Regions from separate parts of the Blautia sp. HCP3S3_D9 genome, predicted to be linked through region 2. Evidence: riboswitches for the same ligand, from Rfam matches in the RefSeq annotation. Region 2 holds a riboswitch; the other holds the start of a gene.
What was found. Region 2 has a riboswitch for FMN ahead of ribD (bifunctional diaminohydroxyphosphoribosylaminopyrimidine deaminase/5-amino-6-(5-phosphoribosylamino)uracil reductase RibD). Riboswitches for the same ligand answer to the same signal wherever they lie in the genome.
Positions count from the first base shown of each region.

Region 1: another riboswitch for FMN. It lies ahead of ACTNES_RS18495 (ECF transporter S component); the one in region 2 lies ahead of ribD (bifunctional diaminohydroxyphosphoribosylaminopyrimidine deaminase/5-amino-6-(5-phosphoribosylamino)uracil reductase RibD).

Region 1 is NZ_JBQHWS010000158.1:1,471-4,971, reverse strand. Features, by position in the region: gene ACTNES_RS18500 (hypothetical protein) at 508-999, shown strand; FMN riboswitch at 1,121-1,254, shown strand; gene ACTNES_RS18495 (ECF transporter S component) at 1,411-2,046, shown strand; gene ACTNES_RS18490 (NUDIX hydrolase) at 2,269-2,883, shown strand; partial or broken gene ACTNES_RS18485 (glycoside hydrolase family 3 C-terminal domain-containing protein) at 2,956-3,501, shown strand, end outside.
Region 2 is NZ_JBQHWS010000016.1:701-4,201, reverse strand. Features, by position in the region: gene ACTNES_RS05445 (AAA family ATPase) at 1-1,174, shown strand, start outside; FMN riboswitch at 1,255-1,369, shown strand; gene ribD (bifunctional diaminohydroxyphosphoribosylaminopyrimidine deaminase/5-amino-6-(5-phosphoribosylamino)uracil reductase RibD) at 1,607-2,614, shown strand; gene ribA (GTP cyclohydrolase II) at 2,773-3,501, shown strand, end outside.

The DNA of each region.
Region 1 (3,501 bases), on a different contig from region 2:
TGCTAGTTGACTGTAAGGAATAAAAATAATGTCTGGTTATAAGTAAGAAAACTATTGTTGCTGTGGCATAAAACATATACTGCCAGTGAATGAAAAGCTGATAAGAGAAGGGTATAATGAGTGTAATAAAGGATGAGTGAATTGGAGATGGTCATTGACTGATATAGCGGAATCTGATAGATGAAAAAGAACAGCGGTATTCTGTTTATTTAATGGAGAACGGGATAATATTTTCGAGGATGACACGGTAGAAGTAACCGGTCTATCGTTGAGAAAAAGTTTATTTGGAAATACCAATGGCGGGGAAATGTAGGTTGTTGTATTAGTAGACTGCAAGGTCAATAATATTAATCAGGCAGAGTAAAGTTTAATAGCCTCTTTTGCCCGTTTTGTGTTATAATTTCTGTATAGCGAATAAATTGCAGATCAAACAGGGAGGAGATCACTATGCGAAAGAAAATGAAACAGATATGTTGTATATTATTATCCTTGATAATGTGTTTAGGTATGTCAATACCAACCATGGCAGCTTCGTCAAAATATAAAGCTGCTGTTGCAAGTTACAGGCAACTGATTTGGCAGTCTGGAGGAGATTACAAGATTATAGATCTTGATGGAAACGGAGTGCCGGAACTGGTAGTATATAATAGTTCGAAATGGGCTAACGAAGTATATACATATAATGTAAGTACCGGTAAAAAGAAATGTTTAAAAAGTGTTGGCGTAGGAAAAGGTTATAATATGCGGGCACAGTATTCTAAGAAAAAACATCAGGTAGCATTACCTACAGCTAATACAGGTGGAAATTCCTTATATATCTATAAGATTAAAGGACAGAGTGCAACAAAATCATTGGAAGCAGAATATCTTAATGGTCGTTATGGAAGATTTGATCCGGCGTACAGACCAGGATATAAGATTAACGGAAAAAGGGTCAGCTATGCAACATATAAAAAGAAAGTTTCTTCTGCTCTTAAAGGATTTACATCTATAGGATAATCCAGTTATTGTAATTGTAAAAATATTGGATATTGTTCAAAGTTTGGTGAAACTTAGAAAAAAGTCACAAATGATATTGAAATAGATATCTGTATGTAGTATAATCAGATGCAGATAAAAGAAAATTCTTCGGGGTTGTGGTGATCAGCATCAGCTGAGATTCCCTACCGGCGGTTATAGTCCGCGACCCGCTTCGGCGGCTGATCTGGTGGAATTCCAGAACCGACAGTATAGTCTGGATGAGAGAAGAACACGCGATATTTACCATACGTGCTCATTACCCCGGATATATGATCCGGGGTTTTTTTATATGTTGAAGAAAATCTTCATTATATAAAAAGCTTGTGGAATTTTCTTTTAACAGGATATGAGACATATCCATAGGGAATAATTTCAAAGGAGAAAAACAGTATGAGTGAACAGGTATTAAGAAATGGAAATGTGATGGCAAGAAGTAAGACGAGGACTATAACACAGATAGCCATGCTTGGCGCTATCGCAGGAATTTTAATGAATCTGGAGTTTCCGCTTCCTTTCCTGGCACCGAGTTTTTATCAGCTGGACTTTTCAGAAATCCCGGTACTGGTTGGTTCATTCGCAATGGGACCGATCGCAGGTGTACTGATCGAGCTGGTGAAGATTCTTGTGCATCTGGTAACGAAGGGATCTATGACAGCAGGTGTAGGCGATGTGGCAAACTTCATCTTTGGATGTACATTTGCAGTTCCGGCAGGTCTGATCTACCGCTATAAATCTGTTAAGAGCAGAAAACATGCAGTGATCGGAATGGCAGTTGGAACCGTACTTACAGCAGTAGTTGCATGCTTTATCAATGCATTCGTGTTACTTCCGGCATACGGAAAGGCTTTTGGAATGCCGGTAGAAGCATTTATTGAAATGGGTAGCGCAGTACACAGCTCTGTAAATAATCTTCTTACATTTGCAGCAATGATCATTTTCCCATTCAACATATTCAAATATGCTCTGACATCCCTGATCGTATTCCTGATTTATAAGAGAATACGTGTAGTTCTTAAGGGAGATTGATTTTATATCTGATAAAGAATAAATAAATTGGCAGTACAATAAATAAAAAAGAAGAACAGCCGTATGATGAAAAATCTGCAGCTGTTCTTCTTTTTATGTGTAAAAAATAATTACGGAAATTGTCAGACAGGCTTAAAAAAGATACGATAATATGGTAAGATAAAACAGACGATATAAACATCAGAATGTGAGGTTTATGAATAGCGAAAGGAAGTATCCATTATGGGACAGATACACAATATTGAGAAACTGACAGACTGTAAATTTTTGAATTTGTATCATTTAAATGCAACAAGTGTCCACAATACTCCTGTGTCATATTTCGTGGCATCACGTGCGAAGAGTATTAACGAATTAAAGATAAAAACAGGTAAAAATACTCCGGATGGTGTAATTATTTACAGTCTTTACGGAGAGAAAAAAGACAGGGTTGTATTGGTACGTCAGTACAGATATGCAATCGGCGGATACATCTACGAATTCCCGGCAGGTCTGGTAGAATCGAACGAAGAATTCCATGAGGGTGCAGTAAGAGAAATGTACGAGGAAACAGGACTGAAATTCACACCTCTGAAAGTAGATCCTGCATTTGAGAAACCATATTTCACAACGGTTGGCATGACGGATGAATCCTGTGCAACTGTTTACGGATATGCGGAAGGTGAGATCAGCAAAGATGCACAGGAAGATACAGAGGAAATAGAGGTTGTACTTGCTGACAGAGAAGAAGTAAAGAGGATTCTGCGTGAAGAAAATGTAGCGATCATGTGCGCATATCAGCTTATGCATTTCCTTCAGGATGAAGAACCTTTTGCATTTTTGAAGGAAGAACTTTAACCAAATCAAGCAAGTAGCGAAGCGGATGATTTTATCTGCTTGACTAAGGAGAATTAAAGGAGGATTAAGATAATGGCAAAATGGCAGAGAAGCTTCTTCCAGCCGGTGCTTCCGCTGGGGGAAGATGGACGAAGAGTTACAGGAAGTAAAGAACACATTGCACTTTCCAGAATGGCAGCAGGAGAGGGAATGGTCCTTCTGAAAAACGAGAAAAACACACTTCCGATCCGGAAAGGAACAAAAGTAGCACTTTTCGGTAAAGGAACTGTTGATTACGTAAAAGGCGGCGGTGGAAGCGGCGATGTAACCGTAGAATATATCCGTAATCTTTACGAAGGAATGAAGATCAAAGAGGATGAGGGAAAAGTAGAAATCTTTGATAAACTTGCGAAATATTATGAAGAAGATATCCAGAAACAGTACGCAGATGGTGCAGTACCTGGTATGACTGTTGAGCCGGAACTTCCGGATGAACTTCTGAACGAAGCAAGAGAATATACAGACACAGCAGTGATTACTATCTGTCGTTTCTCCGGTGAAGGATGGGACAGAAAATGCGAAGCTGCTCAGGACGGATATGTTCTTGATGGTGATGAAAAAAAGAACTCCGAACTGTCT
Region 2 (3,501 bases):
GGAAAATGGATATGCAGTTTATAAGATCCGTGAGACAGCATTCGGTGGCGGCACCAAGCTTTCTGCAGAGGACGGATTCCTTCAGTTTATGATTGAGAGACTTCTTGCAAGCAGCGCACCTGCAGAGGCTGTTGAGGAAGAAGATGAGGAAGAAACAGGAGATGAAATGAAACTTACGAGTATTCAGAGTATTACTGATTTCATGACCTGCGCAGGAAGAACCCTTCCGGACAATATCCGTCTCTGGGCAAGAAGAAACCTCGCAGTTGCCCGTTCTCACGAAGTATCTCCGGAGGAGAGACGTCATGCCCAGCGTGCACTTTCCATTATGATGAATGTACAGTGGAAGAGCAACTATTTCGAAGCAATTGACCCTCAGGAAGCCCGCAGGATCCTTGACGAAGAACTTTACGGAATGGAATCTGTAAAGCAGCGTATCATCGAAACAATTATCCAGATTAACCGTACTCATACACTTCCGGCATACGGACTTCTCCTTGTAGGTCCTGCTGGTACAGGTAAATCTCAGATTGCTTATGCAGTTGCACGTATCCTGAAACTTCCGTGGACAACTCTGGACATGAGTTCCATCAATGACCCGGAACAGCTCACAGGAAGCTCCAGAATCTATGCAAATGCGAAGCCTGGAATCATTATGGAAGCCTTCTCAGCAGCAGGAGAATCTAACCTTGTATTTATCATCAACGAGCTTGATAAAGCAGCATCAGGTAAAGGTAATGGAAACCCTGCAGATGTACTTTTGACACTGCTTGACAACCTTGGATTTACAGACAACTACATGGAATGTATGGTACCGACAGTTGGTGTATATCCTATTGCCACAGCAAATGATAAATCCCAGATCAGTGCACCGCTGATGTCCCGTTTTGCAGTGATCGATATCCCGGATTACACGTCAGAAGAGAAGAAGATCATCTTCTCCAAATACGTTCTTCCAAAAGTTCTGAAACGCATGAGCCTGAAAGCAGAAGAATGCGTAGTAACAGAAGACGGTCTGGATGCTATCGTTGAGAAACATAAAAACACCAGCGGAATCCGTGACCTGGAACAGGCAGCAGAGCACATTGCAGCCAATGCCCTGTACCAGATCGAAGTAGACCATTTGACAGGTGTTGCATTCAACGCAGAGATGGTAAGAGAATTACTTTCCTGAAAAAAATCTTGACATAGATAAAAGTTAAGCGTATACTATCCAACATCAGTAGGATAAAGTATAAAAGTTGCTGAATAAAATAAGATTTTCAGGACAGGGTGCAATTCCCTACCGGTGGTAAAGCCCACGAGCCGTAAGGTATGATTCGGTGCAATTCCGAAGCCGACAGTACAGTCTGGATGAAAGAAGATAGTAGTAAAGATACAGAAGAATTAACTGATCTGTGAAAGCTGACTGCTCTGGAATAATAAATTTATTCCAGAGCTTTTTTAATATCATTAAAATGATTTCAGCAATGAAATAAAAGTCAGATTCACAGAAAGATAATTCATATCAAATATGAATTCATAAGCCCTGGATGTTGAAAAACACCGGGGCTTTTTCTGTACCATCAGAAGAACAGGAGATGAGGTATTGAAAAATATAACTGATATGGAAAAAGACAGACAATATATGAAAATGGCTTTAGAACTGGCCCAAAAAGGAATGGGTTTTACAGCACCCAATCCAATGGTAGGCGCCGTGATCGTTAAAAATGAAAAGATTATTGGCCAGGGATATCACAGAAAATATGGTGAACTTCATGCAGAGAGGGAAGCTTTGGCAGCATGCACAGAACAACCAGAAGGTGCATCCATGTATGTTACTTTAGAACCTTGTTGTCATTACGGAAAACAGCCTCCATGTGTCAATGCGATCCTGGAGTCGGGAATCAGACGCGTGATCGTCGGATCATCGGATCCTAATCCGCTGGTTGCAGGAAAAGGAATCCAGATTTTGAAGGATCATGGGATTGAAGTGACAGAAAATGTTTTAAAAGGAGATTGTGATAAATTGAATGAAGCGTTCTTTTATTACATTCAAAATCAAAAACCATATGTAGTCATGAAATATGCGATGACTTTGGATGGAAAGATTGCCGCTTATACAGGTGCATCCAGATGGGTGACAGGAGAAGCTGCCAGAAGGCATGTACAGAAACAGAGACTGAAATATACAGGAATTATGGTTGGAGTGGGAACAGTTCTGGCGGATGATCCGATGCTCACCTGCAGACTGGAAAACAGCAGAAATCCCGTGCGTATTATCTGTGATTCCCACCTGAGAACACCACTGAATTCTAAGATCGTGAAGACTGCAGCGACAGTTCCTATAATTCTTGCGACCAGCAGTAAAGAGCAGAAGATAAAGAATTATGAAGAACTTGGATGCAAAGTGCTGTATGTTCCGAAGAAAAACGGACACATAGATTTAAACAGATTAATGGAACTTCTTGGAGCCGAAAAAATAGACAGTATTTTGCTGGAAGGAGGAGGCACTTTAAACTGGTCAGCACTGGAAAGCGGCATTGTCCAGAAAGTTCAGACCTATATAGCACCCAAACTTTTTGGAGGAGAAAAAGCAAAGACGCCAGTAGAAGGAACGGGATTTCCTGAATAAGTATGGATTTTGACAGAATTAAGCAAAAAGCAGTTATTCGACTGGTGCAGAATTGTGCAGTGAATGCTTTATCTGCCTGACATGGACCAGATAAGCTGCCAATGCGAATGATTTTGCCCTCTTAACAGAAGAAAAATATATGGTATCAGAAAAATACATTGCATAAGGAGAGAAAAAATGAAGGAGATTTTATCTGTGCAGCAGAGTTTGCCACAACAGAAAATATTAATTTTATGGCTACCCATGGAAAGGGACTTATCTGTATGCCAATGTCTGAGGAATATGTAAGAAAACTGCACTTCCCGCAGATGGTAGCAGAAAATTCTGATAATCACGAAACGGCTTTTACTGTTTCCGTAGACCATGTCAGTACCAGTACAGGAATCTCCGCAGCAGAACGTTCTGTTACAGCCATGAAATGCGTAGATGAGAATGCAAAACCCGAAGATTTCAGACGTCCCGGACATATGTTTCCGCTTCTGGCAAAGAAGAATGGGGTGCTGGAAAGGAACGGACATACAGAGGCAACTGTAGATCTCTGCAGACTTGCCAGATTAAAACAGTGTGGCCTGTGTTGTGAAATTATGCGAGAAGATGGCACTATCATGAAGACCTCTGAGTTACGGGAACTTGCCAGAAAGTGGAATCTGAAATTCATAACGATCAAAGATATTCAGAATTACCGTAAATGCCATGATATTCTGGTGGACCGCGTGACGACTACAAAAATGCCTACCAGATACGGAGAATTTATGGCATACGGATTTGTAAACCGTCTTAATGGTGAACATCATGTGGCGCTGGTAAAAGGTGAAATTGGAGATGGAAAAGATGTTCTGTGCCGTGTGCATTCGGAGTGCCTGACAGGAGACGTGTTTGGATCTCAG